3 regions of the Herbaspirillum sp. 1130 genome follow, and region 3 is predicted to be linked to each of the others. Evidence: predicted binding sites of a transcription regulator. Region 3 holds the regulator's gene; each other region holds the start of a gene.

Region 1 (4,117 bases), 1.3 Mb from region 3:
GCGGCGGTTGATCGGGTTGAACGGATCTTCCTTGTCCAGGAGCACTGCCGAGGACAGGCCCACCACCCGCAGCACCTTCGATTCGTCCATGCCGCCGGTAATGAGTTCGCGGCGCGAGGCATTGGCGCGGTCAGCCGACAGTTCCCAGTTGCTGTAGCCCTTCTCGCCGCGCGAATAAGGCGTGGCATCGGTGTGGCCGGACAGGCTGATCTTGTTGGGCACGTCGTTCAATGTGCGGCCGATCTCGTGCAGGATTTCCTTGGTGTAGGGCTGCAGCTGTGCACTGGCCAGGGCAAACATGGGACGGTTCTTTTCGTCCACGATCTGGATGCGCAGGCCTTCCGAGGTAATGTCGATCAACAGCTGGTTCTTGAACTGCTTCAAGGTCGGATTGGAATCGATGGCCTTTTCCAGGCGCGACTTCAGTTCTTCCAGCCGGGTGCGCTCGGCGCGCTCCAGCTCCTGCTGTGCCTGTTTCAGGTTCTGCTTGCGCGAGACCACATCGTTCTCGCCCTTGCGCAGCTGGCCGTCCTGGCGGGTCAGATCCTTGCCGCCGCCGGGCAGCACCGTGTTGGCATCACCACTGCCGGAACCACCGGCCATGGCCACCTTCAGCGGCGTCTTGAAGTATTCGGCAATACCGTTCAGGTCGCCTTTGGCGGTCGATCCCAGCAGCCACATCAGCAGGAAGAAGGCCATCATCGCAGTCACGAAGTCGGCGTACGCAATCTTCCAGGCGCCACCATGGTGACCCCCGCCGCCTTTCTTGATCCGCTTGACGATAATGGGACGTAGACCTTCGTCGGCCATGCCTGTGCTCCTGCTTCAATACTGATGTCTGTGTGAATCGACCTGCCTGCCGGCCTCCCCTGGCCGGCCTGCTGACCGCTTACTTGCCCTTGGCCTGCTTGACGTGTTCTTCCAGCTCGAGGAAGGTCGGACGTTCGGTCGAGAACAGGACCTTGCGGCCGAATTCGATCGACAGTGCCGGCGCGTAGCCATTCAGGCTCGCCAGCAACGTCACCTTCACGCACTGGTAGATCTTGGTCGATTCGTGCAGCTTCTGTTCCAGCAAACTGGAGAGCGGGCCCACGAAACCGTAGGCCAGCAGAATACCGAGGAAGGTACCAACCAGCGCGTGTGCGATCAGCATGCCCAGCTCGGAGGGAGGGATACCCACCGACTCCATGGTGTGCACCACGCCCATCACCGCCGCCACGATACCGAAGGCCGGCATGCCGTCGCCCAGCTTGGCGATGCAGTGCACCGGAATCTCGCCCTCGTGATGGTGGGTCTCGATTTCGTTGTCCATCAGGTTTTCAATCTGGAACGCATCCATGTTGCCCGACACCATCAGGCGCAGGTAATCGGTCATGAACTCGATCAGGTGATGATCGGCCAGCACGCCAGGGTACTTGCTGAAGATGGGGCTGCTTTCCGGCTCTTCGATGTCGCCTTCGATCGACATCAAACCCTCTTTACGGGATTTGGTGAGGATCTCGAACAGCAGCGCCATCAGCTCCATGTACAGCGCCTTGGTGTAGGTGCTGCCCTTGAAGACTGTCGGCAAAGCCTTCATGGTGGCCTTGATGGCCTTGGTGTTGTTACCGACCAGGAAAGCGCCGGCGGCGGCGCCGCCGATCATGAGCAGTTCGAGTGGCTGGAACAGTGCCCCCAGGTGGCCGCCCGACAGGGCAAAGCCGCCGAAGACGGACCCCATGACCACGATATATCCAATGATGACTAGCAAGTGCCTACTCCCGTCCCTGTGGCGTTGAGTGTATTTTCACGTTCGTCAGATTACAGGTATTCCAGTCAAGCAAATGGGGGAATACATATCCGAAAAACGCCCTTCCTTTTCGATTTACGGCTGAATTGGCGCAAACTTGATACGTCGCGTCTCGCAGCCCCTGTAAAGGGTCTCTTTACCTGTGTCGCCTCACATGCGCCATCCGTGCAGCACCCTGCCCCCGTGCTCCGGTTCGACCACCACATCCGGGGTGGTACCGGGGATATGAAATTCGTAGCTCAGAAGCAGTGTCCCCGGCTTCATCTCGGCGCGCGCCTTGTGCCACAGCGCCTCCATCGCCGCCGGTGACAGATAGGCAAACACCACGTCATAGTCACCAAAATCCAGCAGCAGGTAGTCGCCGCGCACGAAGCGGCAGCGATTGCCCGCCAGTGCCGCCCGCAGCCGGCTCACCAGCCACGGCAATGGCGCGATCTCGATGCCGGTGAATTCACTCTCGGGCCGGCGGCGCGACAGGTCCAGCACGGCACCGCCCAGGCCACTGCCGATATCCATGAAACGGATCGGCCGCCCCTCGGGCAAGAGACCCGCCACCGCATCCCAGGCAGTCTGCCCGGAAGGGTAGAACGGCACCTGGCTGCGAAAGGTCGACCAGAACAGCACCAGCATGAAGAGGAACACCGCCAGGAACACCCACGACGGCAGGTGCAACTGACCCACGCCCAACGCCGCCAGCGGGAACACCAGCAGGATCAGCCACCACCACGCGGCCATGCGGCGCAGTCGTGCCAGCAGCGCAGCGATCACGCCATGCAGCAGGGAAGTCTGGAGGGGGGAAAGAGGAGCGAGACCGGCGCGCTGGAACAGCACGTCCAGCACGTTGGCACCGATCAGGCCCAGCACGAACAGCAGCAAGGCCTGGATGGCCGGCGCCTGCCACAGGGGCCTGCGCCCGGCACCGGGGTGATTCTCAGGTTCGGACATCGAGGCAATCGGCCTTATTCTTTTTTGGTTGAACACCCTGGCCCATTACCGCCCTGCTGCTCGCCAGCAGCAAGGCATCGGTACATCCCTGTTCCGGCTCAGGCCACGGCGGCCAGCACCGGCTCGGTGCCCAGCGGCGCGGAAGCAGCAACCGGCATGGCGCCTTCGACCAGACCCATGATGACCGCATCCTTGGCCTTCTTGGTCTTGCCGGCGCGCGAGGGCATGTGGCACAGGCCGCACAGGTAGTCCTGATGCAGGTCCAGGCGATGCACCACGAAGTGGCCGTGGCACTTGCAGCAAGGCGTGGTCATGAGCATCTTGCTTTCGAAGAAGCGCACCAGCGTCCAGGCACGGGTCAGCGACAGCACCGGCTCGCCGGCATCGTTGTAGCCGACCTGCTCCAGGTAGAGCTTGTAGGCCTTCATGACGGCCTCGATGCCACTGATGCGGGCATGCTCGATCAGGTAGCGGTGAATGTTGATGAACAGCGAAGAATGGATATTGGGCTGCCAGGTGATGAACCAGTCCGTCGAGAACGGCAGCATGCCCTTGGGTGGCGAGACCCCCTTCAATTCCTTGTACAGCTTCAGCAGTCGCTCGCGCGACAGCGAGGTTTCCGATTCCAGCAACTGGAGGCGTGCCCCCAGATTGATCAGTTCAATGGCCAACTGAATTTCCTGCGCCTCTGTCACAACGCTCTTTTTAGCCATGGTGCAACCCCCCGGTGATTTCGTAATAAAACTGCCTGACCCCAATTCGCCGGCCCCGGGCGGGCGAACTTTCAGGCATGAATGCAAGACTGAAACTGAATAACTCTGTAGAACGTCTTCCCCTCCGGCGCGTTGACTGTCCCTGGCCGCGCCGGCCATGCTTTTTGTCTTGTTGTTTTACGAAATTTGCTCGCCGGGCTGGCAGGCCATCAGGATGGCTGCGTGTGACTGCGCCAGGCTCTTGTCCTTGTTGTAGTTGGTCAGCATGCCGAGGATGGCGCCGTCGTCGAAACGGAAACGGGTCAACATCATGTTGGTCGCCGCCAGCTTCATGATCTGCACGTTGGACAAGCCTTCGATCAGATCGGCAATCTCGGCGCTGATACCCAAACGGAAGATTGCGGTCGGTTTGTCCGAACGGATCATTTGCTGCGCCAGCATGAGATAGCTCAGGTTGGCATCGCGGATCTCCGCCATCATGTCGTTGGTATTCATTTGCACCCCACCTCGGTAAGTACTTCCTACGGCTCACGCGGCTGAACGCTGCATCGAGCTGCTTACAATCGCTTACATTTACTTGACTGCAAGCCAATTCTGAGGGGGGCAGGACAGGCGGGAAATTAGACTTGGTCGGTATTTTTAGACGGAGAGAAGCCCGAGCATCTTGTAG
Region 2 (4,117 bases), on a different contig from region 3:
TTCGATTATTCAATGATTGAGGCATCCAATCATTGAATAAGGGCATCATGCTTTTTGAAGCCTCACTGCGAGAAGCGGATGCGCTGGCGCGACTTCACCGGCTGCATCACGTGTTCCAGCGGCAGTTCATGGGACTGCTTGACCTTTTTGAGGGTGATGTTGGACTTGACGTTGGTCACGCCCGGCAGGCGCAGCAGGCGCGTCATCATGAATTCAGAGAAGGCCGCCAGGTCGGGGGCCACGATGCGCAGGATATAATCGCCCTCGCCCGTGACGGAGAAACATTCGGTCACCTCCGGCATCGTTTCCACGGCCTTCTCGAAGAGTTCGCCTCGGGTTTCGCCCTGGCGGTCCAGGGTCACGGTGGTGAACGCGGTCACGCCCAGACCGACCACGGCCGGGTCCAGCACGGCGGTGTAGCGTTCGATGACATGGGCTTCTTCCAGCCGCTGCACGCGGCGGCTGATCTGCGAAGTGGACAGGTGGACTTTCAGACCGAGGGCGCTATTGGTAATATGGCCATCTCGCTGCAGTTCGGTCAGCAAGGCCAGGTCGTAGCGGTCCACGTTGATGATGCTCATTTGTCTCTCCAAAGTTCATATTTAAGAATTATTTGTGCATATTATCTAATATATCGCGCAAAAAACAATCACAAATTGCAGTCTTGACGCAATAAACTCCTCGCATGGGCCGCGCTTGCCGGCCCTCCCCACACGAGGAGACACCAGATGGGCCACGCAGACACCCAGTTCGCCACCGCAGCCGCCAATTCCCCTGCCCGCGCCAGCGGCGACCTGTTCGACAATCCCATGGGCACCGATGGCTTCGAGTTCGTCGAGTACACCGCCGCCGACCCGGCCGGCATTGCCGCCGTGCTGGAGCTGATGGGCTTCACCGCCGTGGCGCGCCACCGCTCCAAGAATGTGACCCTGTATCGCCAGGGCCAGATCAACTTCATCCTCAACGGCGAACCCGGCAGCAATGCCGCCGCCTTCGCCCAGGTGCACGGGGCTTCGGTGAACGCCATGGCCTTCCGCGTCAAGGATGCGGCCCATGTGTACAAACGTGCACTCGAACTCGGTGCCGAAGGCGTGGAAGCCAAGCTGGGCCCGATGGAACTGAACATTCCTGCCATTCGCGGCATCGGCGGCTCGCTGCTCTATCTGGTGGACCGCTATGGCGACAATGGCTCCATCTATGACGTCGACTTCCAGTTCTTCCCGAACGTGGAGCGCAATCCCAAGGGCGTGGGCCTGACCTACATCGACCACCTGACCCACAACGTCATGCGCGGCGCGATGGATACCTGGTCGTCGTTCTATACGCGCCTGTTCAATTTCCGCGAGATCAAGTATTTCGACATCGAGGGCAAGGTCACCGGCCTGCGTTCGCGCGCCATGACCAGCCCCTGTGGCAAGATCCGCATCCCCATCAACGAGAGTGCCGACGACAAGTCGCAGATCGAGGAATTCATCAAGCAGTACAACGGCGAAGGCATCCAGCACATCGCCCTGGGCACCGACGACATCTACCAGACCGTGCGTGCCCTCTACGCCCGCGGCGTGCCGCTGCAGGACACCATCGCCACCTACTATGACCTGGTGGAACGCCGCATCCCCGGCCATGGCGAAGACCTGGCTGCCTTGCGTGAACTGAAGATCCTGATCGACGGCGCGCCCACCGATGGCCAGGGCCTGCTGCTGCAGATCTTCACGCAGAACCTGATCGGGCCGGTGTTCTATGAAATCATCCAGCGCAAGGGCAATGACGGCTTCGGCGAGGGCAATTTCAAGGCCCTGTTCGAATCCATCGAGCTGGACCAGATGCGCCGTGGCGTGATCTGATCCCCTGACCGAAGCCACTGCGGGCCGCCCTGAGGCCGCCCGCATGTCGAAGGCGCAGCACCCTTTACGGGACTGCGCCTTTACTTTTTTTACTTTCCGTGGCTCAAGATGTCCGCGTGGCTGCCGTAAAACAAAGCGAAGGCACTATCGCAGTCCCCTTGCAATCCTTGCGCCCCTTTGGGCTGGAGTTCGCATGAACGTCGCGTATGAACAAGAACAACCTGCCCACGCCGAAGTCGCAGTGGCAGACACGCTGGACCATGACCCCGCCGAGCTGGTGGCGCAATTGAGCCATCGCATCCTGCTCCTGCAGCAGCAGGCGCAGTCCCTGGCGCGTTTCCCGGGCAACCGGGATGGCAAGCAGCAGCGCCAGTTGCTGCAGCAGCAGATCCGCAATCTCTACCAGCAATTGTTTGCGCTGGAACAGCAGCAGGCGCAGCAGCGCCGCCGCAGCGAAAACTATCTCAGCATGGCGCTCTCCGTGGCGGCCCATGCCGCGCACCAGCATGCGCACGGCGAGACGGTGGCACCGGCGCTGTAAGCCCGGCAAACCCGGTCTCAACGCCCTGCCCGGTCCTCCCGCTCAATAACGCAGCCGCGACAGGCTGACCAGGCTGGCCGCGCCCGCCAGGGCGGCGGCAAAGCACAGGACCAGCGCATACGGCGAGCCCGAGAACCCCATCAGCATCGCCACCACCGACGCCCCCACGGTCTGCCCGGTCAGGCGTGCCGTGCCCAGCATGCCGCTGGCTCCGCCGGTCCGTTCACGCGGCGCGGCACTGATCATGGTGCGGTTGTTGGGCGACTGGAACAGTCCGAAGCCGATACCGCACACCGCAAACATGGACAGCATCAGGCCATCGGGCGTGCTGCGGTCCACCGTCAGCAAGGCCAGCAATCCCAGGCACATCACGGCCAGCCCGATCCCCCCCAGCAAACCCGCAGCGACGCGGTCCGACAGCTTGCCGGCCACCACGCCGGTCAGCGCAACAGCCACCGGCCAGGCCGTCAGCAGCATGCCCGCACGCGCGGCGCCCATACCCAGATGATTCTGCAGCATGAAGGGCAACATCACGAAGACCGCCATCTGCGCTGCAAAGGAGCAGAACGAGGTCCCGATCGACAAGGCAAACAAGGGGATGCGCAGCAGGTCCAGCGGCAGCATGGGCGCGCTCGGCGACTGCAGCTTGAGCAGCAATGCCAGGCTGATGGCGGTCAGCAGCGCGCAGCCCGCCACCACCCAGCCGCCTTGCAGGTGGCCGATGGCATCGATGGTGTAGAGCAGCAAGCCGATGAAGGCCATGCACAGCAGCGCCGACTGACGATCGAAACGGCGGGCCGACAAGGGATTGAACGGCAAGGCGCGGCTGCCCACGGCCAGCGCCGCCAGCCCGAGCGGGATGTTGATGAGGAACAGCCAGTGCCACGAGCCCAGATGCAGGATGACTCCGGCCACGGTGGGCCCCAGCGCATTGCCGGTCCCGGCCACCAGCGCGTTGTAGCCGATGGCCCGGCCCAGCTGCCGGGCCGGATAGATGAAGCGGATCAGCGCGGTATTGACCGACAGGATGCCAGCCGCCCCCAGCCCCTGCAGCACCCGCGCCAGGCTCAGTTGCAGCATGTCGCCGCTGGCCGCGCAGGCCAGCGAGGCCAGGGTGAACAGGAACAAGCCGCCCAGGTAGACGCGCCGGTAGCCGATCACTTCGCCCAGCGAGGCCAGCGGCAGCAGGCACACCGCCATGGCGATCTGGTAGCTGTTGATGACCCAGATGGCATCTGCATCGCTGGCTTTCAGGTCGGTGGCCATGACCGGCAACGCCAGATTGGCGATGGAGCCGTCGAGCACCGCGATGCTCAGGCCCAGCACCACCGTGGCAATGGCCAGCAGCCGCTGGCGCGGCGGCAGGCCGTCATGATGATCGGGGGAAGTGGAAGACGATGCGGAAGTAACTGCCATGAACCTGCTCTGTCGCTCTGTTCTCTATTGCTCTGTTGCTCTGTCCGTGCGCGAGGAAAACCAAGCAAGGAAACGGACGCCGCAGCACCCGGATCGAATGATGCCGTCAGCCCGCCTGGCGGAATGCCGAAATGGGCGTCAGCTTCTTGTCGCGAGGAATATTGAACTTGGTCTTGGGACCGAACCACTTGGTCCACATGGCGTCGATCTCGCCGTCCTTTTCCAGCGCGGCCAGCGCCTTGTTGACGGCGTCCAGCAGTCGGTGCTCGCCCTTCTTGACACCCAGCGCCGTCGGCTCCCAGGCCAGTGCGCCTTC
Region 3 (4,117 bases):
CCCCTGTTTGCCCTTTTGACCTCGCGCGCGCGACGTACCATGAGTGCCAAGATTCGCCTATGCCCTGCGGGCAAGTTGCACAAAATGAAACACGCTTTCCGCGCCCTGCGCCGCACTTTCGCCGTCCTGTCCTTGCTGGCAGCCGGCCTGGGGGCGACTGCGCCTGCGCTCGCCCAGAACGACCCCAACTCCCCCCAAAAGCAGGACTTGCAAGCCTTGCAACACGTGGCGGAGCAATTCCTGAAAAGCCAGACCTCGGGCTTGCCCGGCAGCGTCACGGTCACCATCGATCCCGCCGATGCACGCCTGACGCTGGCGGCCTGCCTTGAACCGCAAGCCTTCATGCCCAATGGTGGCCGCCTGTTCGGCCGCACCACGGTCGGCATCAAGTGCGTGGCCCCCTCCCCCTGGACCATCTACCTGCGCGCCAACGTGCAGGTGATCTCGGATTACCTGGTCGCCGCGGTCCCGCTGGCCCAGGGCCAGACCATCAGCGCCAGCGACATCACACGCATTCGCGGCGACATGTCGGCGCTGCCCAGCGGCGTGATCACCGAAGAATCACAGGTCATCGGCCGCGTCGCCAACATGTCGCTGCGCGCCGGTACGCCGCTGCGCCTCGACACCATCCGCAACCAGCGCGTGGTGCAGCAAGGCCAGGCGGTACGGGTCGTATCGATCGGCCCGGGCTTCCAGATTTCCACCGAAGCGCGCGCCCTGACCACTGCCAACGAAGGCCAGATGGCCCAGGCCCGGACGGCGGCCGGCCAAGTGGTGAGCGGTATTGCCAAAGCGGGCGGGATTCTGGAAATCAACTATTGAGCCGGTGGCCCCGGTTTCTCTATTGATATGAAGCAATTTCCCGCAGGGCAAGTCCCGCGCGAAACGCAGCGGATCGCCCGGACAGGAATGTGAAGAAAAGTACCCGAATTCAGCTTAATTCAGGTGCGGGAATGTTAAAGTTTGCCCAGAACTGGTCGATAATCCATACGACAGGCGGGTGCGAAGCGCCCCCACCCTACAAGGAATACTGCCGTGAACGTTAACGACGCCCTCAAATCTGCTGCCCTCAACACCGAGCAGACGCAAACGCAGACCCGCAACACGACTGCCGCCAATCCTGCGGGCACCGACCCGGCCGCCACCAAAGCGGCTTCGGACAGCGTGCGCTTGTCCAGCACCTATCAGGCGCTGGAAACCAAGGACACCAAAAACGGCGGTTTCAATGCCGAAAAAGTGGAAAAGCTGAAAGCGGCCATCGCCAACGGCACTTTCCAGATCGATGCCGACAAGATCGCCGACGGCGTGATCGATACCGTCAAGAATCTCATCAGCGCCCGCCCGGCCTGATTCCCGTTTTACCGCTCAGAGGATCTTTCGCATGAATCCGGCCAGCAACCTGTCCCTGGAACACGCCGCGCTGTCGCGCCTGGTGGAAAAACTGAGCCAGGAACAGGCACTGCTGGCGGAAGCCACCGCCGAAGGCCTGACCGACATCATTACCGAAAAGGCCGCCATCGTTGCTGAAATGTCCACGCTGGCCGGCAATCGCCATGCGCTGCTGGGCAGCCTCGGCTACAGTGCAGATGAAAGCGGCATGCAACAGTGGATGAATGAGCAAGCCGGCGACGCTGACCGCGAGATCTGGGCCAGCCTGTTCGAACTGGCGCAGGACGCCAAGGAACTGAACCGCGTCAATGGCCTGCTGATCGGCAAGAAGCTGTCCATCAATCAGAGCGCCCTGACCATCCTGCAGGGCAAGACCGGCACCGGCAATTTCTATGGCCCGGACGGCCAGAACAGCATCCGGTCCTCGGGACGCCGTCTGGGCGTGGTATAAGTTTCAGCCGCCTCCCGCTCACGGAAGCACAGCAAGATCGCATCAACAAAAAGCCCGGCATTTGCCGGGCTTTGTCGTTAACGCGTCCTGCGTCCTCTCTCGGATCTGCGCCCTGAAGGCAGGCAGCCTCAGGCCACCCCGCTCCAGGAATGCTCGCGCAGATACGAACGCATGCGCGAGATCGCCTGGCTGTGCAACTGGCACACGCGCGATTCGGAAACGCCCATGACGGCGCCGATTTCCTTGAGGTTCATTTCCTGCTCGTAGTACAGCGCCATCAGGATCTGCTCACGCTCGGGCAAGGCCTTGATGGAATCCACCACGGCTTCACGGAAACCGCCATTGATCAGGCTCTGCAGCGGATCATCATCGCCGTCACCGGTCTGGTAGCGGTCCAGGAAGTGTTCGTGGCCGCCATCGTCGTCGTGAAAATCTTCGTAATAGATCAACTGGTGGCCGCCGCAGTCGGTCAGCAGCGACTGATACTCGGCCAGGCTGATCTTCATGTGCTGCGCCACTTCTGCTTCTTGCGGCTGACGGCCCAGTTGCTGCAGCAGGGACTGCATGGCTTCTTCCACCTTGCGCGCATTCTGGCGGATGCTGCGCGGCAGCCAGTCGCTGCTGCGCAGCTCATCCAGCATGGCACCACGGATGCGCTGCACGGCGTAGGTCTCGAACTGCGCGCCATGGGTTTCCTCGTAGCGGTTGACGGCGTCGAGCAAGCCCATCATGCCGGCCTGGATCAGGTCGTCCACCTCTACGCTGGGGGGCAGCTTGGCCTTGAGCTGATGCGCCAGTTTCTTGACCAGCGGCGCATGCTGCTCCAGTACGTCGTTCTTGCCCTTTTTTCCCTTGACGTTATACATGCACGTCACACTCCCAGACTGGCACCGTCGGTGGCCATCCCGTAGCTGCTGCGAGCCGCATCCGGACCGGCCGTGAAGCGCTTGGACAGGCGCTGGAAAGCCAGCGCGGCACCGGCGAAGGGAAACACGTCCATCACCGCCCGCCCCTGTCCGGTGGCGCGGCGAATATGGTCATCCGCCGGAATCGCGCCGATGAAATTGAGCTGCGCCGCCAGGTAGCGGCTGGCCGCCTGGGCCATGTTGGCGTAGACGGTACGGGCTTCGGCTTCGGTGGCATCGTTGACGATGAGACTGAAGGGACGGCGGCCGATGCGGTCGCTCAAGCTCTTCAGCAGCACATAGGCCGCCTTGATGGAAGACGCCGTGGTCGAGACCTGGATCACGATCTCGCCCATTTCCATGGTCGGCACCGGCAGCGACAGGTCGCGCGCCAGCACGCCATTGACGAGCGTAATCTCGGCCTGCTCGATGAGGCTGTCGAAGATCTCCGCCAGACGGCCGGCATGCGGATCGGTCGCCGAGGGCACGCTGCGGCGGGCGATGCGCGCCATCGAAAAACCTTCCGGCAGGAGCCGTGTGGCTTCCGCCATGGGACGCTCCATCCGCGCCACTTCCTGCAGCGTCGCCACGTCGTGACGCAGGCCGATGCGGGTCAGCAGACCGGTCGTGGCAACGTCGCCATCCACCACCAGCACGCTGTGCTTGGCCTGCGACAGGGACGCCGCCAGATTGATGAGCATGGCACTCTTCTCTTCCTCACCCAGCACCGAGAAGAAGGTGAACAGCCTGGGCACCGGACGCTCCAGCATCCGGCGCAGCCCTGCTGCCTGGTCGATATCGTAACTAGCCAAAGCTCACCTCACGCAGTCCCCGGTCATTCATGGACATGGCAGTAGGACCGATCACGCCCGGCAACTCACCTTCCTGGAATTCGAAAGGGGCGGTTTCACGCTTCTGCTTGAAGGCACGGTCGGCCAGGTAGAGCTTGTTGGCCACATGCAGGTCTTCGGGCACGCGCTGGCCATTGGCCACGTAATGCAGGTTGAGCTTGTGGCGGATCACCACATCCAGCACGTTGCCGATGGTGGCGGCTTCGTCCAGCTTGGTGATGATGCAGCCGGCCAGCCCGGAGCTGGAATAGGCATGTACCACTTCATTGAGCGTACCGCCGGTGGCGGTGGCATTCAGGCACAGCAGGCGCTTGATGTCCACGCCGGCACCGGCCAGCATGGCGTCCTGCTCGGCCACCATCTGGTCGCGCTGGCCGACACCGGCGGTGTCGATCAGTACGGTGTGCTTGCCTTTGAGTTCTTCCAGGGCGATGCGCAAGTCGGTCTCATCCTTGACCGAGTGCACCATCACGCCAAGGATCTTGCCGTAGATGCGCAGTTGTTCGTAACCACCGATACGG

What was found. The regulator FliA, encoded in region 3, starts transcription of late flagellar genes. The targets are predictions, from matches to a motif close to CTAAAGTTTNNNNNNNNNNNGCCGNTA.
Region 1: motA (flagellar motor stator protein MotA) is a predicted target of FliA. The motif match lies at 1,865-1,891, and genes of this name have one in related genera.
Region 2: JOD78_RS16435 (FlxA-like family protein) is a predicted target of FliA. The motif match lies at 1,947-1,973, and genes of this name have one in related genera.

Annotation. Positions count from the first base shown of each region.
Region 1 is NZ_JAFICQ010000001.1:1,459,802-1,463,918, forward strand. Features, by position in the region: gene motB (flagellar motor protein MotB) at 1-810, opposite strand, end outside; gene motA (flagellar motor stator protein MotA) at 890-1,750, opposite strand; gene JOD78_RS06345 (class I SAM-dependent methyltransferase) at 1,940-2,734, opposite strand; gene flhC (flagellar transcriptional regulator FlhC) at 2,833-3,447, opposite strand; gene flhD (flagellar transcriptional regulator FlhD) at 3,625-3,942, opposite strand.
Region 2 is NZ_JAFICQ010000003.1:624,385-628,501, reverse strand. Features, by position in the region: gene JOD78_RS16445 (Lrp/AsnC family transcriptional regulator) at 63-581, opposite strand; gene hppD (4-hydroxyphenylpyruvate dioxygenase) at 729-1,844, shown strand; gene JOD78_RS16435 (FlxA-like family protein) at 2,038-2,385, shown strand; gene JOD78_RS16430 (MFS transporter) at 2,428-3,801, opposite strand; gene JOD78_RS16425 (ABC transporter substrate-binding protein) at 3,908-4,117, opposite strand, start outside.
Region 3 is NZ_JAFICQ010000001.1:160,937-165,053, reverse strand. Features, by position in the region: gene flgA (flagellar basal body P-ring formation chaperone FlgA) at 85-822, shown strand; gene flgM (flagellar biosynthesis anti-sigma factor FlgM) at 1,036-1,350, shown strand; gene JOD78_RS00795 (flagellar protein FlgN) at 1,382-1,840, shown strand; gene JOD78_RS00790 (RNA polymerase sigma factor FliA) at 1,969-2,706, opposite strand; gene JOD78_RS00785 (antiactivator of flagellar biosynthesis FleN protein) at 2,712-3,515, opposite strand; gene flhF (flagellar biosynthesis protein FlhF) at 3,550-4,117, opposite strand, start outside.